Regions from separate parts of the Paenibacillus sp. FSL R10-2736 genome, predicted to be linked through region 1. Evidence: riboswitches for the same ligand, from Rfam matches in the RefSeq annotation. Region 1 holds a riboswitch; each other region holds the start of a gene.

Region 1 (3,922 bases):
GCTGAAGTGATATGATCATAACCGGGTGCAATATCGGTAGTGAGCGGACCCAGGGTGTAAAAAGGGGCTTCCCGGCAAATCTCGAGCTGCTTGTCCATATTCTCCTTAATCTTGTGCATCGGCACATGCCCCGGACCCTCAACCATTACCTGAACATCGTGCTTCCAGGCCAGCGCTGTCAGCTCTCCCAGCGTCTCCAGCTCAGCGAATTGAGCTTCGTCATTGGCATCTGCAATAGAACCCGGACGAAGTCCGTCCCCCAGAGAGAAGGCCACATCATACGTCTTCATAATCTCACATATAGCTTCGAAGTGTGTGTACAGAAAGTTCTCCTGCTGATGGGCAAGGCACCATGCGGCCATAATCGAGCCGCCCCGTGATACGATTCCCGTCATTCTTCCGGCAGTCAGCGGAATATAGCGCTGTAGCACCCCGGCATGAATGGTAAAGTAATCGACCCCCTGCTCCGCCTGCTCAATCAGCGTGTCGCGATAGAGCTCCCAGGTTAAATCCTCGGCTATGCCGTTCACCTTTTCGAGCGCCTGGTATAAGGGCACCGTGCCGACAGGCACAGGAGAATTGCGTATAATCCATTCACGGGTGGTATGAATCTTGGAGCCGGTGGAGAGGTCCATGATGGTGTCGGCCCCCCAGCGGGTTGCCCACCGCATCTTCTCCACTTCCTCTTCAATAGAAGAAGACACCGCAGAATTTCCGATGTTCGCATTGATCTTAACCAGGAAGTTACGGCCAATAATCATCGGCTCGCTCTCGGGATGATTGATGTTGGCCGGAATAATGGCCCGTCCGGCGGCTACCTCATCCCTTACGAATTCCGGCCGGGTATTCTCGCGGATCGCGATATACTCCATTTCCGAAGTAATGATCCCTTGCCGCGCATAATGCAGCTGGGTAACATTGCGGCCCGCATGTGCCCGCAGGGGACTCCGCTGCAGCCCTGGATAAGCCTCTGCGGGCGGCCCGCCCCTGCGGATTCCATTATCCTCCGGCTGCACAGCTCTTCCGGTGTATTCCTCCGAATCGCCACGCTCCGCAATCCAGCATAAACGGTGCGGCGGCAGCCCCCTCCGAATGTCAGCCTCTTGCGCAGCATCGGTGTAAATTCCGCTTGTGTCATAGACACGCAGCGGTTCGTTCTCCTCTTCCCCGGCAACGCCCTCGGTTCTGCTGAGGCTGATCTCCCGCATCGGAACCTGAATATCCGGGCGCGAGCCCTCTACATACACTTTGCGGCTTGCAGGAAATCGGGAAAGGTCCACCTCTTCGTTCTTCATCATTTCTGGCATTCTAATCTCCTCCTCTTCGCTCTATAAGCCAATCAGATAAGATTTCACGCAGCAGACTGAGCCGAAGAATCATGTATAGCACAAGGTATATGAATTCTTGCAAGTCAAAAAGCCGCTCCACCTGGAGCGGCTTTATCAAAGGAACAGCCCAATAAGACTGTATTCAAAAAAAGGTCCGACTCCACTTTCCTACGCTGGTATGATCCAGATCAGGTTCAAGGGTCCGGAAATTCACTTTTCCCGTCTCAGCCTATTCAGGCTCCCCTAGTGGGTATCTTATCTAATTAAATACATTCTACTGGTATAGGATTTTTTTGTAAACCCGTAAATAACAAGAACCTTCTCCGGTTATTTATCGAGCGATTCGCTCCAGTCATGCACCATCGTGCCTTCCAGGAACTTCTCGGCATCCATGGCGGCCATACAGCCGGTTCCGGCTGCCGATATGGCTTGACGGTAACGCGTATCCTGCACGTCGCCGCAAGCGAATACGCCGGGAATATTCGTCTCTGTGGTGCCCGGGTTAACCACTATATAGCCATTGGCATCGGTGTTAATCTGCCCGCCTAAGAAAGCGGTATTCGGTGTATGTCCGATAGCGACAAATACACCATCCGCTTCCACCAGCTCGGTAAGTCCCGTCTCATTGTTAAGGACGGTGATGCCCTTAACTCCGGTATCGCCGACGGTTACCTCAAGCGGCGTGCGGTTCAGTGCCCATGACACCTTGCTGTTGTCGCGTGCGCGGTCCTGCATGATCTTCGAAGCACGCAGCTCCGGACGGCGGTGAACCAGCGTTACGCTGGAAGCAAAGCGGGTCAGGAAGCTGGCTTCCTCCATCGCGGAATCGCCGCCGCCGACCACGACAATCTTTTTGTTTCGGAAAAAGAATCCGTCACAGGTCGCACAGGTGCTGACCCCGCGTCCTACATTCTCCTGCTCACCCGGGATACCCAGGTATCTGGCGGAGGCGCCGGTCGAAATAATGACCGACTCCGCTTCCAGTACACCCATTCCGTCTACAGTCACCTTGAACGGACGCTGAGAGAAGTCAACCGACTCCACCCAGCCATTCTTGAATTCAGCGCCGAAGCGTTCGGCCTGCTTACGCATGTTGTCCATCAGATCAGGACCCAGAATCCCTTCAGGGAAGCCTGGAAAGTTCTCCACTTCTGTCGTCGTTGTCAGCTGTCCTCCCGGCTGCAAGCCTTCAATTACGAGCGGGCTCAGGTTCGCGCGCGCCAGATAAATCGCGGCAGTCAGCCCGGCCGGGCCTGTTCCGATTACAATCGTTTTGTACATTACATTGGCCTCCTTACAAGTAGGTTTGTATTTACAAGTGGAAACGGCTTTATCGTCCTTTTATTAGGACGGTACCGTTTCAGCGAGAAATATAAGGATAAGTTATCGTGTGAAACATATAAATTCTCATATTTGAACAAAAGGGTTCAAATATTGTTGGTGGACGGCGACAAGCCGTCCGTTCCCGGCAGCATGCCCTGGGTATCGCATTCACTGTCGATCCGCCGTGCATAGCGGCTTACCATGGAGACCGAGACGCCGTAACGCTGTGCCGCCTCGCGGAAGGTGACCGGACGCCCGTGCAGCCTGGCAGTCAGATACTCCAGTGCCGCACACCAGCCGCCGTCATTGCGGAATAACGGTACATCCGGATACAGGCTGCCGATGAACTGCTTCCAGATAAACTCTGCATCCTTCTTCTGCACAGCATCATATCTCCGGTCCATCATGGCCACCGTATGATCGATAATCCGCTGCCAGTCTTCCTTCCATTCAGCCGGGCCCTTGGGGCTGGAGGCCGCTTGCAACGGCTCTTCCTCAGGAGCTGCAGCTTCTTCCAGATTCTCTCCAATCAGCCGCTGCAGGCTGAACAGCGCCGCCTCCTGCAGCCGGTCCTCCTGGAGCGGCTGATGCTCCAGAACTCCGCGCAGTACCTCGGACATCTCCTCATCCTCAATCCAGCGCAGGGCTTCGGTCACCTGCAGCTTCGTGGAGGAATCGCCGTAGCGCAGCGCCCAGAAGAACGAGGCGCGCAGCAGCGGATTGTTCCGTACTTCTTCGGTGAACTTGCCTGTATTCCCCTTCCACTGCTTAAGCTGCTCCTGGAAAGGCAATTGGTAATTATAGCTGACAGCAGGCATAGGTCTGTCTTCTCCCCGGGCTTGCTGGAGCTGGGACAGGAAGAATGCCGGCACGGCAGACTCAGGGTCCAGCTTCGCAGCCTGTCTCCAGCAGCGCAGCGCTTCAGTGTAGAGGCCGCTGTTGCTGGCCGCTGCTGCGCAGTAATGATACAGGCCGGCGTCTCCGGCGACCTCTTCATCCTTCAGCAGACGCCGGAAGTGGCTGTATGCTGCAGTATGTCTGCCCAGGATGCCCATCGTCGTGGCCATTTTGAATACATGCTCCTGATGAAAAGGCACAGTGGCTTCAAGCATGCCCAGCAGAGAATCCAACTGCTCCTTGTCACCTGCATACTGCAGGAAGATCGCCATATTGCAGAGCGCATGCAGATTACCGGGGTCCTGCTTCAGCACCTCGTTCAGGCATTCCTTCGCTTTGGCAAACCGGCCCATATAGAAATAAGCGAGGGCCAG
Region 2 (3,922 bases), 360 kb from region 1:
CGCGGTTTCCAGCGCACGAGCCATTTCTCCAGCAGGGCAATCAGCGCGAACAGTACCAGACTCAGCAGCACGATAATGACAATGGCCACGAACATCCGGTCCGTGCGGTAAGAGGCCTTCTGCAGCAGCATATAATAGCCGATCCCTTTGTCCGCTCCAATCCACTCGGCAACCACTGCGCCCATGACGGCATAGGTCGCGGAGATTTTGAGCCCTGAGAACAGGGAGGGCAGGGAGCCGGGAAGCTCCAGCTTGGTGAAGATCTGCCAGTTGCTTGCGCCGGCCATTTTCATATAGTTCAACATTACCCGGTCGCTTTGCGCCAGCCCGCCCATGGCCGCTACGGCAACCGGGAAGAAGCAGACGAGGGTGATCAGGACGATTTTGGGCAGCAGGCCGAAGCCGAACCAGATAATCAGCAGCGGTCCAAGGGCAATGGAAGGCACATTCTGGCTGAGGATCAGCAGCGGGTAGAGCGCTCTTTTGAGCCAGGGCAGCAGATGGAGCAGCAGAGCCACAATGAGGCCGATGCCGGTGCCGACCGGGAAGCCGATCAGGGTCAGCCGCAGCGTTGCGGCCGTATGCGCCCAGATCCCGGAGGCGTTGCCGCGTGATTCACGCGCGATATCGGACGGGCTCGGCAGCTGCCAGGCCGGGATATGGAACACCGATACCGCAATTTGCCATGCGCCCAGAAAAAAGATGACCGCCACAAGGGGCGGCCAGATTTGTCTCCAGGTGCTTTTCACGGCCGGTATTTCTCCGTCAGCTTGTCCATGCTGATGCCGCTGGGATTATGGGCGATCTTGATCTGGGAGATCACGCTCGGGCTGCCGGAGGCAATCAGTGCCTCATGCATCTGACGTACAACTTCCAGCAGCTCCGTGAGCTCGCCTTCCATGGTAGTATCAAGCGGATTCACCTGATGCTTGACCCCCGACTTTTGAATTACCTCAATCGCAGTGTCCACGTAAGGGATCGAATCCTCATTGTTTGGAGTCTTGGGAATTACCTGAATGCTAAGCAGTGTATTAGCCATTTATTATTCATTCCTCTCATGTAAGTTAGTGTCAGTACTATTCCACTCGGTGTTATGGGCCTTCCGGCAAAAATTCATTCGTAAATGTACTTGCGGCATCGAGCGGTTTGTCCAGCAGCTTCAGGCCGTACATCCACTCGGCATAATTCTGCCAGATTTCAAGCTTCTGCTCCCCCCAGCGGGCGGCATCGTCCTTGTATTTCGGGCTGAGCCATTTCTGGCTGGCCAGCACCAGCTCGGGATCAAGATCAGGCACGGCATCAGACAGGACCGTGGCCGCTTCTTCCGGATGATCGATCGCGTATTGGTAACCTTTCGACGTAGCTTTGAGGAAAGCCTTCACCACTTCCGGATGCTCGGCGATTTCCTTCTCACTGGTGGTCAGCACCGGTGTGTAGTAATCCAGCTGCGGCGCATAATCCTTCAGGTACAGCATATCCAGCGGCTCGCCGCGCAGCTCGGCTTCGATCCCGGTCCAGGCGTAGAAGATCCAGGCGAAGTCGATATCGCGTTTCACCGCAGTGAAGAAGTCAGCTTCACCGATGTTCACCAATTTAACTTTGGAGACGTCTCCGCCATCGGGGTCCATAATGGCTTTCATGGCTGCTTCTTCCGCAGGAGAGCCCCAGCCTCCGTAGGTTTTGCCTTCAAAGTCTTTCGGCGTCTTAATGTTGCGGTCCTTCGGAGCGGCAAAGCCGGAGGTATTATGCTGAATGATAGCGGCGATGGAGACGAGCGGCACATCCTGCAGACGGGCCAGGGTGAGCGCCTCCTGTGCACTGATGCCAAACTGTGCTTCACCGGAAGTAACCATGGTGTCAGATCCGGCTGCACCCGGCTGCACGATCTCCACGTCAAGACCTTCCTCAGCGTAATATCCCAGCTCCTTGGCGGTATACAGGCCGGTGTGATTCGTGTTCGGCGTCCAGTCCAGCGCAATCTTAACCTGAGTCAGCTCTTTAGGCGCGTCGGCGGTACTGGCGGCTGCGGTTGCTTCAGGTGCAGCGGTGCTATTCCCGGCGGCAGGTGTACTGCCTCCGGCATTGCTGCCCGGGTTGACGTTCCCGTTGCCGCATCCGGCCATCACGAGCACAAGCATAGAGCTGAGCAGCAGCGGTAAAACTTTTTTGACTCCCATTTCTCTTCTCTCTCCTTCCAGCAATCCCTAGTCTTCCAAAATTCAGAGTAACCCATACCAAAAAGCGCCCCGGAGACCGGGACGCCAGTTACTTGCGCAAGGTGAGTTCAACTTCAGGCCCATGAAGGGGCTCGGGGTTGAATGAAGATTCCTACGCTGGCATTATCCAGATCAGGTATAAGGGTCAGTATCTTGTGGGATACAATCTCAGCCGGCCAATTCCAGCACCCCTGGTTCTATGAAGTTCACGGGTATTGCTATGTTCTTACGGTGTATTATAGACGCCAGCTTCCTGGTTGTCCAGCCTCCCCGTTCTAATCTTCGAGCTTTAGCGGCAGAATCCAGGGGCCTTTGAGCAGGAATTGAGGCTCCGACATTCTAAAACGCAGCGTATCCGCGCCGGGCTCTGCATCCAGAAGAAGAGTCTTCAAGATTCTTGGGAATGTCTCGGTATCCTGCCAGCCGTATGAATATTTGTCCCCAGAACCCGGGTAGCGGATGAAGAAATGCGTCAGTGACTTTGCCGCTTCGGGATCAAAATTCATATCCACATCAACGCTGACAGCCGTCCCGCTGCTGCGCTCAATGCGGGTGAATTCTACCGGGTAACCGGCGATCTCAGCGGTAATGTGGAGAGGCGCACTCTCCCCGCTGGCGGGCAGCGGCAGAACGACCTCCCGGGAGAGTGCCTTCCGTTCCGCTATTTCGATGTAAGGGATGACGACCCTGTAAGACTGTTCTTCAGCTGATGCCAATTCCCGGAACGAGAACTCCGACGGGTAGACCATGGTTGAAGGAGGTTCAACCTTCGCTTTGACTCCCTCTGCATTCTCGACATACAGGCCATTCCAGGATACCAGCGGCTCCAGTGAATAAGAATGGACGGCGGAGAACGAATCTGGAAGGGCCGGAACTAATTCAACGCGGACAAGTCCGTCATCCAGACGAACCGGAAAAGCCGTAATCCGCACTTCCTGGTGCACATCGCTTGCGCCTAAATGCTGCAGATCATCGGCGGTCACCGGTGCTTGAAGCACCAGTGGCCCGACTGCTGCTCCATGGATATACAAAGTAACCGGTTCAGCGGTTTCAAGCTCCAAATTTCCGGGAAGTGCAGTGCTGTAGCTTGCATACCAGTCTCCGGATGCAGAAGACCGCATATTGGAAGTAAAGGTATAACGGTCCCCTCCGATGTCTGCCTGAAATTCAGTAATGACGGGAGTCTGCTGTCCCCGCAGCGTAATGGTCCCGCTGTTCTCCTGCAGAAGTACGGCATTGACTGTCAGCTCTCCCTTGCCTGCGGTAACTGTGTAGGGCTTCTCCAGAACATAAAGCTGACTGCCCGGGCTGCTCTCCAGAACAGTGCCGAAGCCGGGCAGGAAGCTAAGGGCATGCTTTAGACCTGCCTGGGCGTCAGGGGAGAACGCCAGCAGGCCTGCGGCCATAAGGATCGCGGCCGCCGCCGCTCCAATAGCTGCCCGCCGCCGCGGCTTGCGGACAGCAGCAGGCAGTTCAGGCGCCGGTTCAGTCTGAATAAGGTCGAGGGTACGGCTCTTGATCCGCTCAAGCGAAGCAATCTCTTCTTTAGACCCGGGTACCGGGCTGGACTCAGGCTCCGACAGTAATCCGTCCAGTGCAAGTTCAGCCTCGCTGAATTCCAGAAGATCGAGCTGATCAAATATGCTTTTCTCGCCGCTGTTCATATCCTTTACCATGACCCGAGTTCCCCCTTTCCATCTTCGCCA
Region 3 (3,922 bases), on a different contig from region 1:
CCCTTCACATGCAGCTGGCGGTAAGTCTCCTGATGATAGACCTCCTGATACAGCGTCAGACCGTCTACTCCTGCCTGTCTGAGGTCAGCGTATTCTTCGGTAGTGAGCGGATTCACTTCAATGCTGACTGAAGAGAAATAGCCGCGGAGCACCTCCACGCAGTCTTTCAGATAACTGACCGGACTTTCATTCCGGGATTCTCCGGTCAGAATCAGAATGTGGCGCAGCCCTGTGGCTGCGATTGTTTCCGCTTCCTGCCGGACCTCCTCCAGTGTCAGTTTTTTGCGCGGAAAATCATAGATAGAGCTAAAGCTGCAGTAGGTACAATGGTTGACGCAGAAATCAGCCAGATACATCGGTGTAAACAGCTGCATCACATGACCGAATTGCGTACGTGTCAATCTATGCGCCTTCTGCGCCATCTCTTCGAGGTAAGGCTCCGCTGCCGGTGACAGCAAAGCCATCAGCCCGTCCTCGTCCAGCCGCTCCAGACGAAGCGCCCGCTTCACATCAAGCGCAGTATACTGCTTCCATACCCCCTCGTAGGGAAGCTTGTCCAGCCGTGTCAGCCTATCATAAAAGCTCATGTCCTTCCTCCCTCTTCATAAACAGCATCAGTCATGCCAGAAATCCGGTCAGCGGCGAAGAAGCTGCGGCTGTCTCTTCCACCGGCCCCAGCCCGGCCAGATAGGCCTTCCGCCCCGCCGACACCGCTTCGCGGAATGCCTCCGCCATCAGCTGCGGGTCCCGGGCGGTGGCAATTGCCGTATTCAGCAGCACAGCGGCTGCGCCCATTTCCATCGCCTCAGCAGCCTCGGAGGGTCTGCCAATACCGGCATCCACGATGATGGGCAGACCCGTTTCTGATATCAGAATCCGGATCAGCTCCTTGGTCTGCAGCCCGCGGTTAGAGCCGATTGGCGCTCCCAGCGGCATGACGGCTGCAGCTCCGGCCGCCTTCAGCCGGAGTGCGGCTGACAGATCAGGACTCATGTAGGGCAGAACTACAAAACCCTCCGCAGCTAGGATTTCCGTGGCTCGGATCGTCTCGGTATTATCAGGCAGCAGATATTTCTGATCATTGATAACCTCAATCTTCACCCAGTCTCCCAGCCCCGCTGACCTTGCCAGCCGGGCAATGCGTACCGCTTCCTCTGCGGTGCGCGCACCGGAGGTATTGGGCAGCAGCGTCATGTGGGAAGGAATATGGCTGATAATATTGTCCTTGCTCTCCGGATCTACCCGGCGCAGGGCAACCGTAATGACCTGTGAACCCGAGCGGGCGATCACTTCGGGAATAAGAGTGTTGCGGCTGTATTTTCCGGTCCCGATGAACAGTCTGCTCGTTAAAGTAACTCCTCCAATAATCAAAGGATCCTGCATCATATCGCCTCCTGTGATAAGTCGTTGCCTTTATCTTAATTGCGTATTGGCATTCTTGCGTCTACCGCACACCGCACACACAGTTACCAGTTACCTAGCCTCCGCCGACAAAATGAACCAGCTCAACTCGGTCACCTTCATTCAGCAATGTATCTTCATAAACCTCTCTGCCGGCAAGCTCACCATTCAGCTCCACAATAACCAGCTTCCCGGTCCACTCAGGCCGGGCCAGAAGATCAGCCAGCGTCCGGCAGCTCTCTTCATACCTTCCTCTGCGTCCGTTAACGGTCAAATTCATTCCAGTTCACCTCCTTTGCCCGGTATGGGGGGTCATTCAGGACTTCAGCATATGCTGCGGCCTGAACGGATGATCTGTAAGCCTGAGCGGCGCCAGCAGGATCCGTCGCTCCGCATATCCCGGACATTACGGCTATTCCGGCAGCCCCCTTCGACAGAACGATTCCGGTATTGCCCGGTGTGATGCCTCCGATAGCAATCAGCGGTATACTGCTGGAGCGGACAGCCACTTCCAGCTGCGCCAGGCCCCGTTCCCGCTGTCCGGGCTTGCAGGCTGTGGGGAATACATGTCCATACAGACAAAAGTCCGCTCCCTGCTGTCCGGCGCGTGCCGCTTCCTCCGGGGAATGCACCGACCTGCCCAGCCGCAGGCCCGGGGCAATGCCGCGCGCCTTGGCAGGCGGCAGGCTGTGCCAGGCCAATTGGACGCCGGCTGCCCCTGCTGCCAGAGCCACATCAATCCGGTCATTAATAACCAGCTTTGAGGGCGGAACCCCCGCTTGCAGCAACCGCTCTGCGGCAGCCAGAAGCTCCCGTGCGGACAGGGCTTTTTCCCGGAGATGGATATAATCCACCATGGTATGTACAGCAGCAGCCAGCCCCGCAAACTGCTCCGGATTCAGCCTCCCGTCCGAGATCAAATGGATTTCTTTCAGCACCTTCACCTTCCCTTCTATACGACATTCCGGAAAATACAAAAAGACCGCCCCCTGTATCAGGAAGCAGTCCGGAATATAAGCAGGAATACCGGGTAAGCCGTTACCCCCGCTGCATTATTCATTCTCCACTTCCCTACGCTGGTATAAACCAGATCAGGTTCAAAGGGTCCGAACAGATATGTTCGTCTCAGCCTTGCGGCACCCCTAGTGATCGTTCATATTCTATTGTTCTTGCAGTTTGTATATTAGCATATTATTCCTGTAAGAGCTATTCTTTAATAGATTCAATTATTAAGTCCAGCGGGTTTAAGCGGCAAAAAAGCCAGCCTTCCGGCTGACTTTTCATCTGTTGAACGTTTGATTCTTTAAACCAGTATAAACTGATCCGGCTTACATAGCAGTGCCAATGGTCAGCCGTTAACGATCTCGCCGCCGTTCACATGCATGACCTGACCGCTTACATAAGAGGAATCGTCAGAAGCCAGATACACATAGGCCGGTGCCAGCTCCTCGGGCTGTCCCGGACGCTTCATCGGCTGGGTGCCGCCGAATTCACTGACCTTCTTCGCGTCAAACGTAGACGGAATCAGCGGCGTCCAGATCGGGCCCGGTGCTACCGCATTCACGCGGATGCCTTTGTCTGCGAGATTCATCGACAGGGAGCGGGTGAAGCTGAGAATTGCTCCTTTGGTGGACGAATAGTCCAGCAGCTGCGGGCTGCCGCGGTACGCCGTGATAGACGTAGTGTTGATGATCGTGGAGCCTTTTTTGAGAAGGGGCATCGCTGCCTTGGTCAGATAGAACATGGAGAATATATTCGTCCGGAACGTCCGCTCCAGCTGCTCGGCGGTAATGTCCTCAATCTTATCCTGCGGATGCTGCTCTGCCGCATTGTTGATCAGGATGTCCAGCTTGCCGAGTCCCTCAATGGTTTTATTAATCAGATCCTGGCAGAAGGCCTCGACCCCGATATCACCGGAGATCAGAATACACTTCCGACCCTCCTGCTCCACCTGGCGTTTGGTTTCTTCCGCATCTTCATGCTCATTCAGATAGGATATCACCACATCTGCGCCTTCTTTGGCAAAATGAACGGCAACCGCACGCCCGATTCCACTGTCCCCTCCGGTAATGAGTGCGGCCTTGCCCAGCAGCTTGCCTGCTGCCTTGTAAGCTGAGGTTTCAAACTCCGGAAGCGGGTTCATCTCGCTTTCAATTCCGGGCTGCTGGTCCTGTACCTGCGGAGGCAGGGTTTTGACGGGTTGTTTGCTGGTGTCTGGCATAATCCATTCTCCTTTCGCTGTACCGTTATACTGTTTTTACTAATCATGTTAGGTTGGCTAAAAGTCTGGTGTTTATGCATCATACTTGCCTAGCAAAAATCGCTTTACGTTATTTTACTTACCACATAGGGAAGCCGGCCAAACAGAAAATCTTGAGTCCAACGCGTTCCCCGGTCCATTATAGAGCCTGCAGAAGGAGAGTTATCCTCATGTCCAAAAAATCAAAAACCATCATCGTTGCCGTCAAAGGTGTCATCCTGTATCAAGGCAGAATCCTCCTCGTCAAGCGGGCTGCCGCCG
Region 4 (3,922 bases), on a different contig from region 1:
ACAAAGGCAATCAGAGCAATAGCTCCCAGGGATAACCCGATTAGCGTTTTGTCCGAGGTCCAGCTCTGCGCCCCCTGGCTTACACCGTAAGTGAGTGAAGCAAAAGCCAGCGGTCCGAGCACCATTCCGAATTTATCCATGCCGGGAACGTTGTTCTTCGCCGCATTCGGCAGCTTTCGCAGTCCGATCAGCACACAGATAATGCCGATGGGGATATTAATCAGGAAGATCCAGCGCCAGGAGTGGTACTCCACCAGCCAGCCTGACAATACAGGACCAATCGCCGGAGCGAACAGCACGGGAATTCCCATAATCCCCATAACGACGCCGACTTTACTCTTGGGAGCCAGTCTGTACACATACGCCATCCCGACCGGGAGCACACAGCCCCCTCCAAGACCCTGCAATACCCGGAAAACGACCAGCCATTCTGCACTGCTTGGCGTTGCACACAGAATGGATCCAACGGTAAACACAATTACTGCTGTCAAAAAGACGTTCTTAGCCCCGAACCGGTCAGACAGCCAGCCCGACAACGGAATGACCGAAGCCTGCGCCAACATATACCCGGTTACGACCCACTGCAGCGTATGCAGATCTGTATTGAAATCCACGACCAGTCTGGACAATGCCACATTCATAGCCGTACTGTCCAGCACGACCATAAATACGCCGGCAATAATCGCCAGCAGCGGAACTAAAATGCTAGATAACCGGAAATCCGCATCCTGCTTCAAGGTCTGATTCATACTCCTTCTCCTCCTGAACTGTCCGCTGTCATCTACGTTGACCTGCAGGCAGGTTTGTCTATATAATTAGTGAACGGACAATTGTCCGTTATCGCATTTCATAGTCTACGGACAATTGTCCGATGTGTCAAGCGGAATACGCCAATTCCCCACACTTGATTCGTTTACCGGCAGAATAGAGGTTTCTTAGGACGCACTGTAGGCATAAATGTTGTATATTTTGCAGCTTTGATTCATGGATAGCCGGGTTTCCGGATGGATTGTTGTAGGAACTGCAAGTATATGAAAGGGGATATCATGAAAAAAACAGAAACGGAAGTTGAACCTGTAACATCAGCAGCTCCGGACAATACAGAGAACACAGAGAACACAGACATCGCTGCAAAAGAACCCGCCGATCCTTATATGCAGCGGATTCTCGAAGCGGCCCGCCAGCTATTCACCGAGAGCGGCCTTGAAGCTGTCAGTATGTACGGCATCGCCAAACGGGCCGGTATAGGGCAGGGATCGCTCTACCGCCGCTTCACTGATAAGGGCGAAATCTGTTCCGCCCTGCTGCTGGACAGCACCGAGCAGTTTCTGTCGGGGATGGAACAGCAGCTTGCTGCCAGCGCCGGTGAAACGGCTGCCCTCGCGCATCTCCAGAGCAGCATTGAGCAGGTCGTTGGTTTCATTGAGCAATATGCGGAGCTCTTGAACATGATCAAATCCGAATTCACCGGCAAGAAGCAGCTTACCCAGTTCGAACATCCTTTTTTCCAGCGGCTCGGGAGGATTATGAGTGAACTTCTGCACCGCGCATCCGCGAATGGAGAGATTATCGGGATCGATCCCCGCTTCGCTGCCACAGCGCTGATCTCTGTACTTAGTCCCGATCTTTACCTGTATGAGCAGAAACGGAACGGCTCCTCCAAAGAGGAAATCTCGCGGGGAATTGTTGCATTGTTCATAACCGGTCTCTCCAAGCGCTGAGCCCAGGCTCTTTACAAGCGGGGAAATTATGGTATATTAAGTAGCAATTACGAATTCAATAGCACCTGTTATTTCACTAGGGGAGTCGGCCGACTGAGACGGAGCTTAAGCTCCGGACCCTTGGAACCTGATCTGGATCATACCAGCGGAGGGAAGTGGAGCAGAATGTATCAGCGGTTCCGCGTCTTTGCAAACTGACTGTACCTTCAGGCCCATTCATTTCCTCCGGAAATGGATGGGTCTTTCTTGTTTTCGTAGCGTAATCACTTTTCCCTAAGGAGGCTTGCTTCCCCATCCTATGATCAACATCGCTAACCTGTCCTATTCTTTCGGCGCAGCTTCAAGGGCTCCGGTCTTCTCCGGAATCTCCATGAAGGTCCGCCGCGGCGAGTTCATCTCCGTCGTGGGTGCCAGCGGCTGCGGCAAAAGCACGCTGTTCAAGATTATCGCCGGCCTGCTGGAACCCGGCAGCGGCGAGGTTGCCCTGCACGGGCAACCGCCTAATAGCGCCTCGGAGCGGCTCGGCCAGGTCGGCTATATGCCGCAGCGGGATCTCCTGCTGCCGTGGAGAACCGTGCTGGACAATTGCCTGCTGCCCTGGGAACTGAAGCGGGGCGGCTCCAAAGAGGAAGCCGTTATTCAGATCCGCAGCATGCTGCAGCAGTTCGGCCTTGGTGATACCGGAGCTGCGTATCCGCATGAGCTGTCGGGCGGCATGCGCCAGCGGGTTGCGGTACTCCGCACCATTGCCGCCGGGAATGAGCTGCTCCTGCTGGACGAGCCGTTCGGGGCACTGGACGCCATAACCAAGCGGGAGCTTCACCGCTGGCTGCTGGAATTATGGTCAGGACTGGACAAGACTGTGCTGTTCATTACCCATGACCTTGAAGAAGCGCTTCTGCTTAGTGACCGTATCTATCTGATGACCGGCGGTGCCGGGGGCGGTATGCAGGAGTTCATCACCGGTCTTCCCCGCCCCAGACATCACAGTCTGAATTACGAACCGCAGTTTGTTGCCCTGCGGCTGAATTTGGAGCTGAAGCTGTATGACAACCGTCTTCTATAGAAGATTGCTGCGGGAATACAGCCCGGCTATTCTGCTCGTGCTGCTGATCTTTGCGGTCTGGGAAACGGTGTCCCGGCTGGGGCTGATTCCTCCGTTCATCCTGCCGGCTCCTACTGCCATCTGGAGCGCTCTGATGGAGGAGCGGCATTTGCTCTTCGCTGTGCACCTGCCCGCAACGCTGCTTGAGGTACTAACTGGCTTCGCTCTGTCCGTCTTCTGCGGCAGTCTGCTGGGAACGGGCATGCATCTGTTCAGGCCGCTGGCCAAAGCGCTGTATCCGCTGCTGATTATCAGCCAGACGATTCCGCTGGTTGCCCTCTCTCCCCTGTTTATCATGTGGTTCGGCTATACCTTGTGGAGTAAGGTTGCCGTAGTGTTCCTGACCGCCTTCTTCCCGGTGGTTGTCGGCACCTACGACGGGCTGGGCAAGAATACGGAGCAGTACCGCGAGCTGTTGCTTACCTTAGGCGCGAACCGCTGGCAGATTCTCCGCAAGGCTGCTGTTCCGCTGGCCCTGCCGTCCTTTTTCTCCGGACTGAAGCTGTCGGTGGTGTACTGCGTCATTGGCGCTACCATCGGCGAATGGCTTGGAGGCAGCCGGGGGCTTGGTTATTTCAGCCGGAGAATGGCCGGCAATCTGCAGAGTGCCGAGATGTTTGCCGCTGTTGTGCTGCTGTCCGCCCTTGGGATCACTTTGTTTCTGTGTATTGCTACGCTCGAGAAGTTATTTCTGAAGAAAAGAGGACGTTATTCATGACTCCAATCCGCTATAACCGTTATCCCTATACCCGTAGTGCTCAACCTTATAAATTACTGCCTTATGTATTGCTCCTGTCTGTTCTTTTGGTTCTGCCGGGCTGCGCCGGCAATAACGGGCCGGCTGGCTCCGGCTCATCATCGGCATCATCCGCTCCGGCGGCAGCCGCAGACGGTACAGCCCATAAGCTGACGATCATGCTCGACTGGTATCCGAACGCCGTTCATTCCTTTTTGTATGCGGCACAGAGTGAGGGGTATTTTGCCGAAGAGGGGCTTGAAGTTGAGATACAGATGCCTGCCGACAGCAACGACGCGCTGAAGCTGGTAGCTGCCGGACAAGTCGATCTGGCCCTCAGCTACCAGCCGCAGGTGCTGA

Evidence for each region. A riboswitch is a leader RNA that binds a small molecule or an ion and turns the genes downstream of it on or off. The one in region 1 is predicted to bind thiamine pyrophosphate.
Region 2: linked by a shared signal. The riboswitch ahead of NSQ73_RS32430 (ABC transporter substrate-binding protein) and the one ahead of thiC (phosphomethylpyrimidine synthase ThiC) in region 1 are both predicted to bind thiamine pyrophosphate.
Region 3: linked by a shared signal. The riboswitch ahead of NSQ73_RS21595 (thiamine phosphate synthase) and the one ahead of thiC (phosphomethylpyrimidine synthase ThiC) in region 1 are both predicted to bind thiamine pyrophosphate.
Region 4: linked by a shared signal. The riboswitch ahead of NSQ73_RS17545 (ABC transporter ATP-binding protein) and the one ahead of thiC (phosphomethylpyrimidine synthase ThiC) in region 1 are both predicted to bind thiamine pyrophosphate.

What each region holds. Positions count from the first base shown of each region.
Region 1 covers NZ_JBBOBN010000002.1:636,056-639,977, reverse strand. The annotation lists gene thiC (phosphomethylpyrimidine synthase ThiC) at 1-1,307, opposite strand, end outside; TPP riboswitch at 1,477-1,583, opposite strand; gene trxB (thioredoxin-disulfide reductase) at 1,656-2,609, opposite strand; gene NSQ73_RS31005 (tetratricopeptide repeat protein) at 2,756-3,922, opposite strand, start outside.
Region 2 covers NZ_JBBOBN010000002.1:992,959-996,880, forward strand. The annotation lists gene NSQ73_RS32420 (ABC transporter permease) at 1-749, opposite strand, end outside; gene NSQ73_RS32425 (thiamine-binding protein) at 746-1,039, opposite strand; gene NSQ73_RS32430 (ABC transporter substrate-binding protein) at 1,092-2,177, opposite strand; TPP riboswitch at 2,309-2,419, opposite strand; gene NSQ73_RS32435 (hypothetical protein) at 2,492-3,892, opposite strand; gene NSQ73_RS32440 (sigma-70 family RNA polymerase sigma factor) at 3,886-3,922, opposite strand, start outside.
Region 3 covers NZ_JBBOBN010000001.1:5,006,586-5,010,507, forward strand. The annotation lists gene thiH (2-iminoacetate synthase ThiH) at 1-587, opposite strand, end outside; gene NSQ73_RS21585 (thiazole synthase) at 619-1,383, opposite strand; gene thiS (sulfur carrier protein ThiS) at 1,478-1,681, opposite strand; gene NSQ73_RS21595 (thiamine phosphate synthase) at 1,665-2,339, opposite strand; TPP riboswitch at 2,453-2,555, opposite strand; gene NSQ73_RS21600 (SDR family oxidoreductase) at 2,750-3,622, opposite strand; gene NSQ73_RS21605 (NUDIX domain-containing protein) at 3,832-3,922, shown strand, end outside.
Region 4 covers NZ_JBBOBN010000001.1:4,046,114-4,050,035, forward strand. The annotation lists gene NSQ73_RS17535 (DHA2 family efflux MFS transporter permease subunit) at 1-749, opposite strand, end outside; gene NSQ73_RS17540 (TetR/AcrR family transcriptional regulator) at 1,047-1,721, shown strand; TPP riboswitch at 1,790-1,892, shown strand; gene NSQ73_RS17545 (ABC transporter ATP-binding protein) at 2,005-2,787, shown strand; gene NSQ73_RS17550 (ABC transporter permease) at 2,768-3,544, shown strand; gene NSQ73_RS17555 (ABC transporter substrate-binding protein) at 3,541-3,922, shown strand, end outside.